One region of the Peribacillus sp. N1 genome, then DNA from elsewhere that is predicted to be linked to it. Evidence: riboswitches for the same ligand, from Rfam matches in the RefSeq annotation. Region 1 holds a riboswitch; the other holds the start of a gene.
The links. Region 1 has a riboswitch for S-adenosylmethionine ahead of ACYP5M_RS05795 (bifunctional homocysteine S-methyltransferase/methylenetetrahydrofolate reductase). Riboswitches for the same ligand answer to the same signal wherever they lie in the genome.
Positions count from the first base shown of each region.

Region 2: linked by a shared signal. The riboswitch ahead of metK (methionine adenosyltransferase) and the one ahead of ACYP5M_RS05795 (bifunctional homocysteine S-methyltransferase/methylenetetrahydrofolate reductase) in region 1 are both predicted to bind S-adenosylmethionine.

Region 1 is NZ_BAAHZO010000001.1:1,223,850-1,231,410, forward strand. It holds gene metH (methionine synthase) at 1-304, opposite strand, end outside; gene ACYP5M_RS05795 (bifunctional homocysteine S-methyltransferase/methylenetetrahydrofolate reductase) at 297-2,144, opposite strand; SAM riboswitch class I at 2,250-2,348, opposite strand; gene ACYP5M_RS05800 (MOSC domain-containing protein) at 2,460-3,110, opposite strand; gene ku (non-homologous end joining protein Ku) at 3,616-4,458, opposite strand; gene ligD (DNA ligase D) at 4,609-6,456, shown strand; gene dapF (diaminopimelate epimerase) at 6,874-7,561, opposite strand, start outside.
Region 2 is NZ_BAAHZO010000007.1:33,586-41,146, forward strand. It holds gene pckA (phosphoenolpyruvate carboxykinase (ATP)) at 1-1,021, opposite strand, end outside; SAM riboswitch class I at 1,439-1,600, shown strand; gene metK (methionine adenosyltransferase) at 1,764-2,957, shown strand; gene ACYP5M_RS22800 (gamma carbonic anhydrase) at 3,363-3,881, opposite strand; gene ACYP5M_RS22805 (alpha/beta hydrolase) at 4,092-4,895, shown strand; gene ACYP5M_RS22810 (hypothetical protein) at 4,964-5,359, opposite strand; gene ACYP5M_RS22815 (tRNA 5-(aminomethyl)-2-thiouridylate-methyltransferase MnmM) at 5,495-6,067, opposite strand; gene ACYP5M_RS22820 (TIGR01212 family radical SAM protein) at 6,067-7,023, opposite strand; gene ACYP5M_RS22825 (SMI1/KNR4 family protein) at 7,192-7,561, shown strand, end outside.

The DNA of each region.
Region 1 (7,561 bases):
CAAGCTCAGCTGAAATTTTATTTAGCTTGTAGGCGATCGTGCTTATTTGGTATTCCTCAAGAACGATGCTGGTCGCTCCAAAGGTATTTGTTTCAATGATATCTGCGCCCGCCGCTAAATATTTTTCATGAATGGATTGGATGATTTCCGGCTGCGTCAGTGATAAATATTCATTGCAGCCCTCGAATTGTTCCCCGCCAAAATCATTTGCTGTCAAATCCTCCGCTTGAAGCATGGTTCCCATCGCCCCATCAAGTAGGAGAATCTTGGAATTTAACTGATCTTGAATCGCTTTTTTATTCATGTACTGCCACCTCTGATGTCTGTTTACTATCGACTTTTCTAATATATTTCGTAAGTTCCGCCGTCATTTCATAGCGAAGGAACGGAGTGATTAAATATATGCCCTTGAATTTTTCCCTTGCCGCGTCCACCAGTTCCCGCGCGATATTAACCCCTTCAATCCTTGACTTTACAGGGTCATCCCCCGCTAAAGCCATCGCCCTTCTTACGTTATCAGGCAATTTGATGCCTGGGATCTCATTATGGATGAATTCTGCGTTCCGGGTGCTTGTCAAAGGCATGATACCGATGAAAATCGGGGTTTCTAAATGTTTTGTAGCTTCATGTACTTCTTCGATTTGCTCCACCGAATAAATTGGCTGTGTCAAAAAGGATTGAGCACCACAGGAAATCTTCTTTTCCATTCTCAGTACTGCTTTATCCAAATATTTCACATTCGGATTAAACGCTGCCGCAATTTTAAAATTTGCCCGTTGCCCCAGACTTTGACCGGAATAGGAAAGACCTTCATTAAATTGTTTGACCATGCTTATAAGGTCGAAGGAAGATAAATCATAAACCGAAGTGGCACCCGGGAAGTCCCCTATTTTTGAAGGATCTCCGGTGATGATCAATAATTCATTCAGCCCCACCGTCTGCAGACCCATTAAATGTGATTGCAGGCCAATCAAATTTCGATCACGGCATGTTATATGCACCATCGGATTAATATTCAATTGGTTCTTCAGTAGGTTAGCCAGAGCATCATTCGATATCCTTGGTGAGGCAAGTGAATTATCCGCTAGTGTAATGGAATCGACCCCTGCTTTTTTCAAAACCTCTGCACCGGTCATGAAGCTCTCTATTCCCAGCTTTTTAGGTGGATCAAGTTCAACCAGGATCGTCCTTTCCGTCTTGGCCTTTTCGTACAGTGGAAGTTCCAATTCTCTTTCGTTCACTTCAATTATTTCTATTTCACGGGATTTCGTAACTTTCTCTTTTACGGGAGCAAAACTTCCGATCGCATTCTTTACAGCTTGAATATGCAGTGGCGTCGTTCCACAGCACCCGCCTATGATAGCGGCACCTTGCTCACGAAGTTCCAGGGCACTTGAACCGAAATATTCCGGCACGGCTTTATAGACGAGCCTTCCATCCACATAATCAGGGAGGCTGGCATTAGGGTATATGGCAATCGATGCTTGCTTTGGCAAACTCACTTCTTCCAAGGCCCGGATCATATGATGTGGACCAAGACGGCAATTCACCCCAACAACATCGGCACCCAATTGCTCGAGTTTTTGAAAGGCTTCATTTAAATGGATTCCATTTTGGAGATTACCCAGTTCATGCATCGAAACATTTGCGATGATCGGCAGTCCAGTTTCATTTTTTACGATTTGCAGAACGGTTTCCAGCTCTTCCAGGTCATAAAATGTTTCCAAGAGAATCCCATCAGGATTTTCCATCAACAGACTGTATAGCTGTTCACGAAACCCCCGTTTAATCTCTTCCATGCTTAAATCCGATTTCCTGATACTCCGTTGTGCCCCTATGGTACCGAAGACATAAGCCTTTCCTTTTGCCGCTTTTTTAGCAAGAATGACTCCCTGGCGATTGATTCTGCTTACTTCATCTTCAAGTCCATACCGTTTCAATTTGTTGAAATTGGCTCCGTATGTATTCGATTGAAGGATATCTGCACCAGCTTCCAGATAGGCACGATGGATAGACTCTATTTGATCCGGATTCGTGCAGTTTAATTCCTCATAACATTGATCGATGCCATTTGAGTACAATAAGGTCCCCATTGCCCCTTCCCCAACTAACATTCTTTCTTTCACTTCTTTACGAAAATTCATCATTACACCCTCTCTCAAAAACAGTCCTGTTTTTGTCGTATTTTATGAGTATGAGAGAAAAGGAAAAAAAAACCTTCTCAAAGAAGAAGGTTTTTTGAAACATTCTCCTCATCTATCAAGCTCTGCTTGCTGGATTTAGCACCTTTGCCTAAGCTGGTTGCTGAGGTTTCTTCGGGCCAGTCCCTCCACCTCTCTCGATAAGATCCATTTATATAATTTTCACAAGATTTCAAAATTAGATTATATTTAATTTACATTAATAATCTGTCAATTTCAATACCTGATCGACATTTTTTTCACTTTTGCAAAAATGATTCAATCTTTTGCAGCCTGAACCCTCTTCAAGATTCTTTGTTTCCAGTCTTCCGCTAATGGGTCCAGAGTAAGTAAAGCCTTGGCGCCTTCCAGCCCATCTCGTTTATGAAGGATTACCTCTGCTGCATAATGAACTGAAATTTTTTCTTGCAAACGATCTATTAGTACGATCTCGTTTTGTTTATTTATCGTTCCTTCTTGAAGTACTCTTGCAAAATAACCAGTGAAACTCGTTTTCAGCACTAGTTCCAAAAACTTAGGTTCTTGATTGAAGTGGGAAATGGTCGAACAAGGTATCCTCCCCTGGTTAATTTGAACAATCACTTCGCCTATTTGATAAATATCGCCGATATACGTGGTTTCTTCTCTCATCCCCGCTACGGTTAAATTTTCACCGAATGCTGGGATATCCAGCTTTTTAGAGAATCTTTCATTCCATAATGAATAATGCTCAAAGGGGTAAAAGCACAAAGCCCGATCAGGACCTCCATGGAACTTTTCATTACCTACCCCATCACCAATTATGCCTGATTTAGTCACTGTCACATTATCCTGTGCTTGTTTATCCATGGCTGAAAAGATATCGACATTCGAAAAACTTTCATGTTTCGGCTTTCCGGCCTGAAGTGATTTGATTTTTCCATTTTCCATTTTGCATCTTCCATTCATATTTAATTTATATCATCCTATATGTATAAATTATACTAAAAATCCATTATATTCAGTAGTTTTTAAAAATATATGAAGTGAAAAAGCCACATGAGCCGTTAAATGGGCGAAATATCATTGATTTCCAGAAAAATTCATAGGTTAGTTTCAGTAATTTTGTTGCTATTTCAGAATTAAATATGGTAGAATATGAACACAATATATAGTCGAAAACTACAACTGTTCGCCTATATGTTGATTTTCACGATTGAATTCCTCATTGTCGCTCTTTAGGGAGCGAATTTTTTTGCCTTCATTATCATCCATCATTTTCTTTTAGTTCCATTCTAATCCTTAAATCGTGATTCACTTACCTATTTTCACTTTCATTCCCTATTCAAATACCTCCCTGTAAAGTCACTTTCATTCCCTTATAAGAGGCCTGATTCCTTGCTAAAACAAGCAGAAAAGCCGAGCGACACCATATGTCTTCCGCTCAGCTTCCTGTTTAAGCTTGTTTCTTTTTTTTTGGTGCCGCTTTCTTTCGGGTCGTCTTTTTCTTTTCCGGTTCATCATGTTTCGTACGGTCAATGGATGCCTGTAATGCCTCCATTAAATCGGTTACATTGTTGGAAACTGGTTCTTTTGTTTTGGCTGTAATCGTCGTCTGTCCCGTTTTCTTTGATTCAATCAATTCAAGTAACGCGGTTCGATAGTCATCGGTGTATTTTGTCGGATCGAAAGTGGTCGTTAATTGATCTATTAATAATACGGCAGTATCGATTTCTTTTTTTGCAATGGTATCATTGGCGGGGATATTCGGAACATCCGCTGTGGAACGGACTTCATCCGGATAATGAATCGTTTCCATCACCAAGGTATTATCAACGACTCGGATTACCGCCATTTGTTCTTTAGAGCGAATGATGATTTTTGCTAATCCTACCTTATTCGATTCCTTGAGGGCCTGCCTCAAAAGGGAATAAGCTTTTATCCCTCCATCATTAGGGGACATGTAGTAACTCCGATTGAAATAAATGGGATCTATTTCTTCAATTTTAACGAAATCCACAATTTCCACGGCTTTTTCTTCGTTTTGTTTTTTCAGTTGCTCTAGTTCATTGTCTTCCAATACAACAAATTTTCCCTTTGTATACTCAAAAGCGCGGACTATATCATCCTTACCCACTTCTTTCTGGCATACCGGACAAACTTTTTCGTATTTAATCGGTGAATGACATTCCTTATGCAACGTCCTTAAAGAAATATCCTTATCCTCCGTTGCAGCATGAAGTTTTATCGGAATGTTCACCAAACCGAATGATATGCTCCCCTTCCACATCGTATGCATATTCGTCACCTCATAACTTATTTTTAAAGAGAAGAACAATTTTATTATTCCCCTTTGTTCAAAAAAAACCGAAAAAACAATTGCCAACTCTAACACTTCGTTTTTTTGGCAAAATAATGTTAATCAATTATTTGCGGAGGTGATACAAAAATGAAACCGATGCTGCCAACATATTACCCAGAAGCCCCCAGCTCCAAGGATTGGCGTTATGAAGTCAAATATGACGGCTTTAGGGCTATTTTAACGATAGACTCCGATACCATAAGCATTTCAAGTCGGAACGAGAAGGAATTATCACCACAATTCCCAGAAATCATTGCTTACATCAAAGAACTGGACCTGGAAGAATATCTCCCGCTTCAGTTGGATGGAGAATTGGTCTGGCTTACCAATGAAGCGAAAGCGGACTTTTTTCAAATACAGTGGCGAGGACGCCTTGGTAAACAATCCCTAATATCCGAAAAATCCCGCTTTTCCCCATGCCGGTTTATAGCGTTTGACCTGCTTCGCAACAACGGAAAAGACTTAGCAGCTAAACCTATGGAAGAACGTAGGGAATTGATGTTGAATATGGGGGCAAAACTTGGCTTTCCTATTCCGCCTGATCCCAACGATAAGGCTTTGATACAATTAATAGAAAGTTTTGACGTTTTGGAAAGTGCCTTGAATAAGGTCACCCTATTAGATGGCGAAGGGGTTGTCGCCAAGGAAATTAGGGGTACTTGGCAAGAAGGAAAACGTACTACATCTTGGATTAAGGTGAAAAACTGGAAAACCGTTTCTTGTTTCATTACAGCATTGCACAAAGAAAATGGTTATGTTTCCCTCGCAGTTTTCAAGGAAGGTGCCGTAACGAAAATCGGAAGTGTTAAAAATGGACTGAGTGCTCAAGATAAAAGTATATTGCATCAACTGATAAAGCAAAATGCATCAAACGAAGACGCACAATTTTTTTATATCCATCCATCCATTTGCATAGAAGTTCAATTCTTACACGTATACGAGGAAAATGAATTGCGTGAACCCCAGTTTTCGCAATGGCTTTTACAAACGACTCCCGATGAATGTACCTGGGAGAAATTTGTGCTAGGTCAATACACATTTCCAGATACGGTACAAATAACTTCCAGGGATAAACCGCTTTGGATAACTGAAGGTAAACAGGTGGTAAAAGTTGAATACCTTCATTATTTACGAGAGGTTTCAGCTTTCTTCTTACCCTACTTGAAGGATAAACTGCTTACGACGATCCGCTATCCTCATGGCACTTTGGATAAAGAAAGATTTTTCCAGAAAAACAAACCTGATTATGCGCCGGCTTTTATTAAAACGTTCATGGATGAGGATATCGAATACATGCTGTGTAACGATATTGAAACGCTTCTTTGGTTTGGTAATCAGCTTGCATTGGAATTCCATGCCCCATTTCAGAAAGCGGGTAAAACAAGACCTGACGAAATCGTCTTGGACTTGGATCCCCCATCAATCGAATTTTTCTCCTTTGCAATAAAGGCCGCACAGGAAATTAAAAAAGTGATGGAATCATTAAGGATTAAAGCTTTTGTAAAAACTTCAGGTAATAAAGGACTGCAAATTCACATCCCACTGCCTGAAGACAGATTTACTTATCAGGAGACACGCATATTCACCGACTTTCTCGGTGACTACTTAACAAGTTCCAATCCAAATGATTTTACAACCGAAAGAATGAAAATAAATCGGCACAATCGACTTTACTTGGACTTTGTACAGCATAGTGAAGGAAAAACCATCATCCAGCCTTATTCCCCACGGGGAAATTCTTTCGCAGGTGTGGCTACTCCTTTGTTTTGGGAAGAAGTGGACGAAAATCTCCAGTTAAAGGACTATACGATTGAAACCATCCCAAACAGAATAAAAAGGGATGGATGTGCTTTTGTGGATTACAGACTTGTCGATAATGGACCAGCCTTTTTGGAAGTTTTGTCGTTCCTAAAACAAAAAAAAACCAACAACTGAAGTAAACCCAAAGAGTCAGAAGTCGCTTTATTTATTAGGCAACCTTGAGGGAATGTAAAATGTAGCGTTGGAACGTAGGGCACTCGCTTTTCTTCGGGTTTGTCAACCTAATGGGATTCGAAATGGTCCCATCCCGAAACCCTTTCTCAATTTAATACAGAGAATACAAGACTGGCTTTCACTACATGATTTTTTACTGTTTTATATGAGATGAAAACTCACTGGATTGAAGAAATTTGCGACACTCCTGCCGAATAACTGGCTAGCCGAGACCCCACAGGCGCTTGAGCCTAGGAGGCTTGGCAGACACTCGGCGGAAAGGGGACCGATTTCTGAAATCAACTGCAACTTTTTCAAATAAGAAAACTGCAGGCAAACTCGCTTTTCTTCGAGTTTGCCTACAGTTTGAAGATTTCTTTATAATTTTGTTTTCAAATAACTTTGCACTTCATCCTGAAGCTTGGCATATAAGCTTGTTTCCAATTCAAAATCCTCTTTTTCAAGCATTTCAAATTTTTCAGGCTGATCTAAATCTATTTCAATCGATACCTTGAATTCATAAGTTGCGTTCCCGATTAAATCAATTGAATACTTTTGGCTTTCTTCATCATGATGGACGACACATTTCACTTTTCCGCCGTTATTGTAGACAGATATTTCACTTTCCAACGCGTTTAAACCAACAGAGTATGTTACAAGGCTTGAAGCCGACATCGCCGTTCCACATGCATTCGTGAAGCCTACTCCCCGTTCGAATGTCCGCACATAAATGCTCCCTGGTTCCAGCTCTTTCACAAAGCTGACATTGACACCATCAGGGAAAAGTTCATTTGGTTGATTGACCTTTGTTGAAAGTTCTTCCTGCAAATCACTTTGTAAAACATCACTATCGACGAGTGTGATCAAATGTGGATTAGGAACCGCCAATGCCGAAAATAGCAGTGTATCATGAAGTTCCGACAATGGTTCGTTTTGCAGCTGTTCTTTAGCCAATACAAGAGGTAGATCCTTCACATTGAAACTTACTGGTGAAATTTCCACCTTGAAAGTCGGAATGCCCTCATAAATATCTTCCGTTTTTTCCACGAGTAGATCTGCCTTCATG
Region 2 (7,561 bases), on a different contig from region 1:
TATTTGGATGTCCTGCAATACTTGGGTTCACGATGTTATCGATCGCTTGCATTTGGTAAGCAGCACGAGTGTTTTCAGTCAATGAACTGTCATCATAGTTCGCTTCACGTGTATCCGGATCAACAACAACATTTTCCAATACGGCACCGAAACGGATTGCATCGAAAATTTGTGGTTCTTTTTCACGTGAAAGATTGATCGTTTTCGCATAGCAGCCGCCTTCGATGTTGAATACGCCATTAGAAGACCAGCCGTGCTCGTCATCGCCAATCAGTTTACGGCTAGTGTCTGCTGATAAAGTTGTTTTGCCTGTACCGGACAGACCGAAGAATAAAGCGACGTCCCCTTCACGTCCTACGTTAGCAGAGCAATGCATTGGAAGGATTCCAGCCTCTGGAAGTAAGTAGTTCATGATCGAGAAGATCGATTTTTTCATTTCTCCTGCATATTCCGTTCCGCCGATCAGGATGGTACGTCGTTCAAATGAAACGATGATGAAAGTTTCGGAAGTGGTTCCGTCCACTTCTGGGTCTGCTTTGAAGTTAGGTGCAGAAAGGATTGTGAATTCAGCTTCGTGACCTCTTAGTTCCTCTTCATTTGGACGGATGAACAAAGTATGGGCGAAAAGGTTATGCCAAGCATATTCATTAACAACACGGATTGGAAGACGAGATGATTCGTCTGCACCAGCGAAACCTTTAAAAACAAAAATCTCTTCTTTTGCTTTTAGGTAGTCAACTACTTTATTATATAGTTTATTGAACACATCTTCGGAAATTGGCTGGTTCACTGAACCCCAATCGATTTTATCTTTAACGGATGCTTCTTCCACGATAAATTTATCTTTAGGTGAACGACCAGTATATTTGCCGGTTTCAGCTTTTACTGCGCCGGTTGATGTTAAAACGCCTTCATTTCTGCTTAATACTTTTTCGACCAATTGAGGAACTGAAAGTTGAGTTTGCACATTGTTTCCTGTTAATAACTGGTGTAACTCATTAGAAACATCTACAGAATTCATATATGAGGTACCTTCCTTTGTTTAAGTTTTTAGATTACAATTAGTATAACACATTCATTTAAATAGTCTATACTATTTCTTCTAATTTGTGATTATTTTCAGCTGGACACGTTAATCATTTTATTCCGGCAGGAACCGAGTCAGGATTATCACATATACTTTAATGAAGTCAATTTTATTTTAATAGGAAGTAAGTAAGCAATATATTTCCAATGGTGAAGTCGTTTTTCGTATGCTTAATACTTATTATTAATGGCAATTTCCAACATTTCTATTCGTATTTTGCATTGTAAACCCTTCAAAAACGCTGTATCAACACTTTTTTCAAAAGAAAGCCATACTGGGCGGAAATGTTCTTTTTAGAAAAGCATTGACAAATTCCAACCAGATACGATAATATCTTAAATTGTACGGATTCTCTTATCCCGAGTTGGTGGAGGGACAGGCCCTTTGAAACCCAGCAACCTGCCATATTGAACTTGACTCCAAGATCGATCGCCGAAAATAAAGCGAAGATCTTCAAGGAATAGTGGTGATGGTGCTAACCTGAGCAAGGTAAAAACCCTTGAACGATAAGAGTGAAAGGATAGAAGACAGAATTTTAAACCTTTCCTCATTTGCCAGGGAAGGTTTTTGTGTTTTTCATAAGTAATTCTGTGTCTATAGTTGAAACTAATGAGGGAAACGAGTTCCGTAAAAATCAGGCTTATGCCTACAACATACTAACTTCCAAGGAGGAAATATGATGTCAAAGAAACGTCTATTTACTTCTGAATCTGTTACAGAGGGCCATCCGGACAAAATTTGTGATCAGATTTCAGATTCCATTTTAGATGCTATCCTAGCTAAGGATGCAAATGCACGTGTTGCGTGTGAAACTAGTGTAACAACAGGCCTTGTACTTGTTGCTGGTGAAATTACAACGTCCGCTTACGTGGATATTCCGCGTATCGTTCGTGATACGATTAAAGGAATTGGCTACACACGTGCGAAATACGGTTTCGATGCTGAAACTTGTGCAGTGTTGAGTTCCATTGATGAGCAGTCTGCCGATATCGCAGCTGGAGTCGATAAAGCATTGGAAGCTCGTGAAGGAAACATGTCAGAGGAAGAAATCGATGCAATCGGTGCAGGGGACCAAGGTCTTATGTTCGGATTTGCTTGTAATGAAACAGAAGAGCTTATGCCGCTTCCGATTTCATTGGCGCATAAACTTTCATTCCGCCTGGCTCAAGTTCGTAAAGATGAAACTCTTGCTTACTTACGCCCTGATGGTAAAACACAGGTAACTGTGGAATATGATGAGAATAACCGTCCTGTACGTGTAGATACAATCGTTATCTCTACACAGCATGATGCTGAAATTACGCTTGAACAAATTCAAGCCGATCTAAAAGAACATGTGATCAAAGCGGTCGTTCCAGCTGAATTGATCGATGCTCAAACTAAATACTTCATCAACCCGACTGGCCGTTTCGTAATTGGCGGACCTCAAGGGGATGCTGGTCTTACTGGACGTAAAATCATCGTTGATACTTACGGTGGATACGCTCGTCACGGCGGCGGTGCATTCTCTGGTAAGGATGCTACTAAAGTTGACCGTTCTGCTGCATACGCTGCTCGTTATGTTGCGAAAAACATCGTGGCAGCCGGCCTTGCCGACAAAGCGGAAGTTCAATTGGCATACGCAATCGGTGTGGCAGAGCCTGTATCGATTTCAATTGATACGTTCGGAACTGGTACAGTTAGCGAAGAAGTCCTTGTTGACCTAGTTCGTGCTAACTTCGACCTTCGTCCAGCTGGCATCATCAAAATGCTTGACCTTCGTCGCCCGATCTACAAACAAACAGCTGCTTACGGACACTTTGGCCGTACAGATGTCGATCTTCCATGGGAACGCACGGACAAAGCAGAAACATTAAAAGCACAAGCGTAAATCATATAAAAAAGGTGTCCCGCAATTTGCGGGACACCTTTTTTTTGTGGATTAATTTTGCCGTCAGCGGGAATAATTCAAGAAATCCCAAAGAAATATAAAATACGTGCAAAACTCGTGAGTTAAAGTCGTTTACAAGTTTGTTTGGGTCATCAAATCGTGAGGTTGAAGCGTTACTCGAGAGTTTGTAGCAAGTACTCGAGATTTTAGAGCGTATACTCGAGATTTTAGAGCGTATACTCGTGAGTTTAGAGCGTATACTCATGAGTTTAGAGCATATACTCATGAATTTAGAGCGTATACTCGTGAGTTTGGAGTAAATACTCGTGAATTTGTAGCAAATACTCGTGAGTTTGTAGCAAATACTCGTGAGTTTGAGTACAATACTCGTAACTTTCAGTCAATTCACTTTATGCGTTCCGCGGTTTTATAGTATTGTCCTTTTTCGGCATATTCGCGAACGATGCGTTCCATATCCTGGCGATCTTCTTCGTTGATTTCGCGAATGACTTTAGCTGGGCGTCCGAATGCCAGCATGTTCGGTGGAATGACTTTACCTTGTGGAACGAGGCTGCCGGCACCGATGAAGGCTCCTTCGCCGATTTCAGCTTCATCAAGTACAATCGATCCCATGCCGATCAGAGCTCCTTTACGGATTTTACAGCTATGTAAAATGACCTGATGGCCAATGGTTACTTCATCCTCGATGATTAATGGATTATTTGGGCTTTGGTGCAGGACGCTGTTATCCTGTATACTGACTTTTTTCCCGATGATGGTTGGGGATACATCACCGCGAATGACGGAATTGAACCAAATTGATGTTTCGTCGCCAATTTTGACATCACCTGTCACGACAGCATTCTCAGCAATATAAGCGCTTTCGGCGATTTCAGGTTCTTTGCCTTTATACGGATAAATAATCATTTTTAATCATTTCCTTTCCGAAGTGAATGTTTTTATGTATTATTTTAATATACCGTATGCAAATACACTTGGCTATTTATAATAGCAATGTACAACTTGTTAGATTTCTTTTTTGTCGAAAATCACGAATATGGTTATAATTTATATATATTATTTTAACTATCATGGATCGTACACAACAAGTTAAAAGTGAAAGGGGGATTTCGAATGTGGAAATGGGAGACAGAAGGAGACGCAAAGGGCGTCATTGTCATCATTCATGGGGCAATGGAACATCACGGACGTTATAAGTGGGTAACACAAATGTGGCTTTCGGCTGGATACCATGTCGTCATGGGCGACCTTCCTGGGCAGGGTATGACAACTCGCGCCTACCGGGGACATATCGATTCCTTTGATGAGTATTTGGACGAAGTGAAAAGCTGGATAGAAGAGGCTTACGAATATTCGTTGCCGGTCTTTTTACTTGGACACAGCATGGGCGGTTTGATTTCGATACGCCTTCTTCAGGAAGAGGAATGGGACATTGCAGGGGTGATTCTTTCTTCTCCATGCTTGGGCCTCGTGACGAAGCCGCCGAAGTTCCTGACAACTATCTCGCATGGTTTGAATATCGTGATGCCTAAGTTCAGGGTTGAATCCGGATTGACACCTGAAATGGCGACGAGAAGTGCGGAAATTCGTGAATCCGATAGAAATGATACATTATATATCACAAAGGTTTCGGTTCGCTGGTATCGCGAGCTTGCACAGGCTATGAAGGATGCTTTTGAAGAAATTCCTGATTTCCAGGATGTGCCGCTTTTGGTCATGCAGGGCGGAGATGACCGAGTCGTGAACAAGAAGGCGGTTCGTGAGTGGTTTAATTATAACTTGGCCAGTGAAAAGCAATATAAGGAATGGCCTAAGCTATATCATGAAATCTTCAATGAACCAGAACGTGATGATGTATTTCAATATGCGCTGAGTTTTGTTGAGAACCGTTTAAAAATATTAGGGTATGTCGTTTGATCAGTACATACTTCAGGATAAATAAAAAACTGCCGAGGTTAGACCTTTGGCAGTTTTTTTTATTTGAATCAGCCTGCGCTTTTAAGCAATTCGTTTGACTTGATCACCGGGGCCCAGTAAGTAACCGGGTACATAAATTGGTTCAAGTGTGTAAGTTCTTTTTTATTCGATAATGCGGTGGATAGAAGATAGATGGATTTGAAGGTTAAGTCATTGGCGAATAGGTCCAAAAGCGTCGCTTTCATATTCATGATCGCTTCATGGTTTTGAGTGGAAATCATTAAATCGAGCTGTGGCAGGAACCTATCAAAATGGTGATCGAATTGTTTGAGGTCCTCCATGGTTTTTTGGTTTTCTGTCAACGAGTTAAGCGAGCTGACAAACTCCCCGTATTGTTCACTTGAATCCCTTTTGATTTTTTCAGTTAATATATCCGTCAGTAATGAAGTAGGCAAATGTTCCATTTTCTGCACCCTCTTATCTATTTTCTATCATTATAATCATTATAGACGCAAAATTCAAAATGTTGTGATTGGTAATTCTGCTTCTGCGAGTTGGGATTGAAAAAACACCGTTCGTTCGAACGGTGTCAAAAGTCATCATCTTTTTTCAATCGCGACAATGAATGGCGGATTGTTTGATTGGTTGATGAACCCGTATTTCAGGATATGGGCTTTCTGTTGAGGGAAGTTCTGTACATAATCCATCAATGCATCCCGTTCTGCCGATCCCCCTGGATGACCATGGTAAATGACGAGGATGATGATGCCTTCAGGTGCCAGCAATTCGAATAGCTGTTCAATGGCTGATATCGTCGTATCGGCTTGGGTGATGATTGATTTGTCACCGCCAGGAAGGTAGCCCAGGTTGAATATGGCACCCGTGACCTTTCCGGAATGCTCTTTCCTGATGTATTTGCTCAAATGTTGATGCCCATCGTGAATGAGGGTGCAGCACTCTTGTAAATTCTCGGCCTTTAGTTTCGCCGCTGTGGTTTGAATTGCTTCTTTTTGAATATCAAAACTATAGACATGCCCGTTTTCACCTGTAAGTCCTGCAAGAAAGACCGTATCAAAACCGTTGCCCATCGTGCAATCAATGGTTATATCCCCGGGATGGACCGCTTTTTCCAGCAGAATCCTGGCGAATGGCAAAATTCGGTCAAGCTTCATTATTGTACCTCCGTATGATGATTTTTTCCCTGCCAGCTGTTACGGCGTTTCAATTCGGCATCAATGGCATTCAAGACATCCCATTTATTGACGCTCCACATTGGACCGATCATCAAATCGATCGGACCGTCACCCGTAATGCGGTGAACGATCATTTCTGGAGGGATTATTTCCAGCTGGTCGCATACCAGGCTGACATAATCGTCACGGTCAAGAAACTCGAGCAGGCCTTTTTCGTATTGTTTGACCATCGGTGTCCCTTTTAATAAATGAAGTAAATGGATCTTTATCCCCTGCACATCGAGTTTGGCAACTTCCCGGGCTGTTTCCAGCATCATGCCGTAATCTTCCTGAGGAAGGCCATTGATGATATGGGAGCATATGCGGATGCCGTGTTTCCGCAGTTTATCGACGCCTTCTTTGTAGCAATCGAAATCATGGGCACGGTTAATCATCGTCGCGGTCTTTTCATGGACCGTCTGGAGACCCAACTCCACCCAAAGGTAGGTCCGTTCGTTCAATTCGGCTAAATACTCGACTACATCATCTGGAAGGCAATCCGGACGTGTCGCAATGGAGAGCCCGACGACACCCTCCTGGGTCAATACACTTTCATATTTTTCGCGAAGTTCTTTCACTGGGGCATGCGTATTCGTGAACGCTTGGAAATAGGCCATATATTTTCCATCTTTCCATTTATGATGCATCCGTTCGCTGATCTTCTGAAACTGAACGTCGAGGGGTTCAACCCTGCTGCCCGCAAAGTCACCAGAGCCTGAGGCACTGCAGAAGGTACAGCCGCCATGCGCGACGGTGCCATCACGGTTCGGGCAGTCAAAACCGCCATCCAGGGCAACTTTAAAAACCTTATGTCCAAAATGTTCCCTCAGGTGGTAATTCCATGTATGATATCGTTTGTTATCCGTTGCATATATAAACGGGTTTGCCTGATTCAAATCAGCAACCTCCTAAATAAATTAAATCGCAACATATATTATACAACATTCTCGCAGCTAGGTCTTTTTTTGAAAAATAAGCGTATACTGTATACTTGAGGGCTAAACATTTTGCTGCTATTTCCAGTATATCTTTGAATGACTATATCCAATCGGGAGCTGATGGACATGACCGGTCAAGTTGAAGAAGCGATTAATCAAATGAAAAAGAAATTAGCCGAAAATAATCAGGTGATCGAAGTAAATGAAGATGGATTCATATACAAAGCCACTTGCACCTTCAATTCACCTGCTTCGGATGAACAAATTCATTCCTTTGAAAAGAAAACCGGACTGCTTCTGCCCGAGGATTATAAGGAGTTTTTAAAAATAACCAATGGATGCCGTCTGTTCGATAATGTGGAATCGGGCGGGGAAAATGATTTATACAGCCTGGATGATATTATTAATTACACATATGAAAATTCCTATGAGGGATGCTATAAAGTGGCCTGCATTTATCAAGATAATATCGTCATTGATGGGGAAGCCGTTGCTA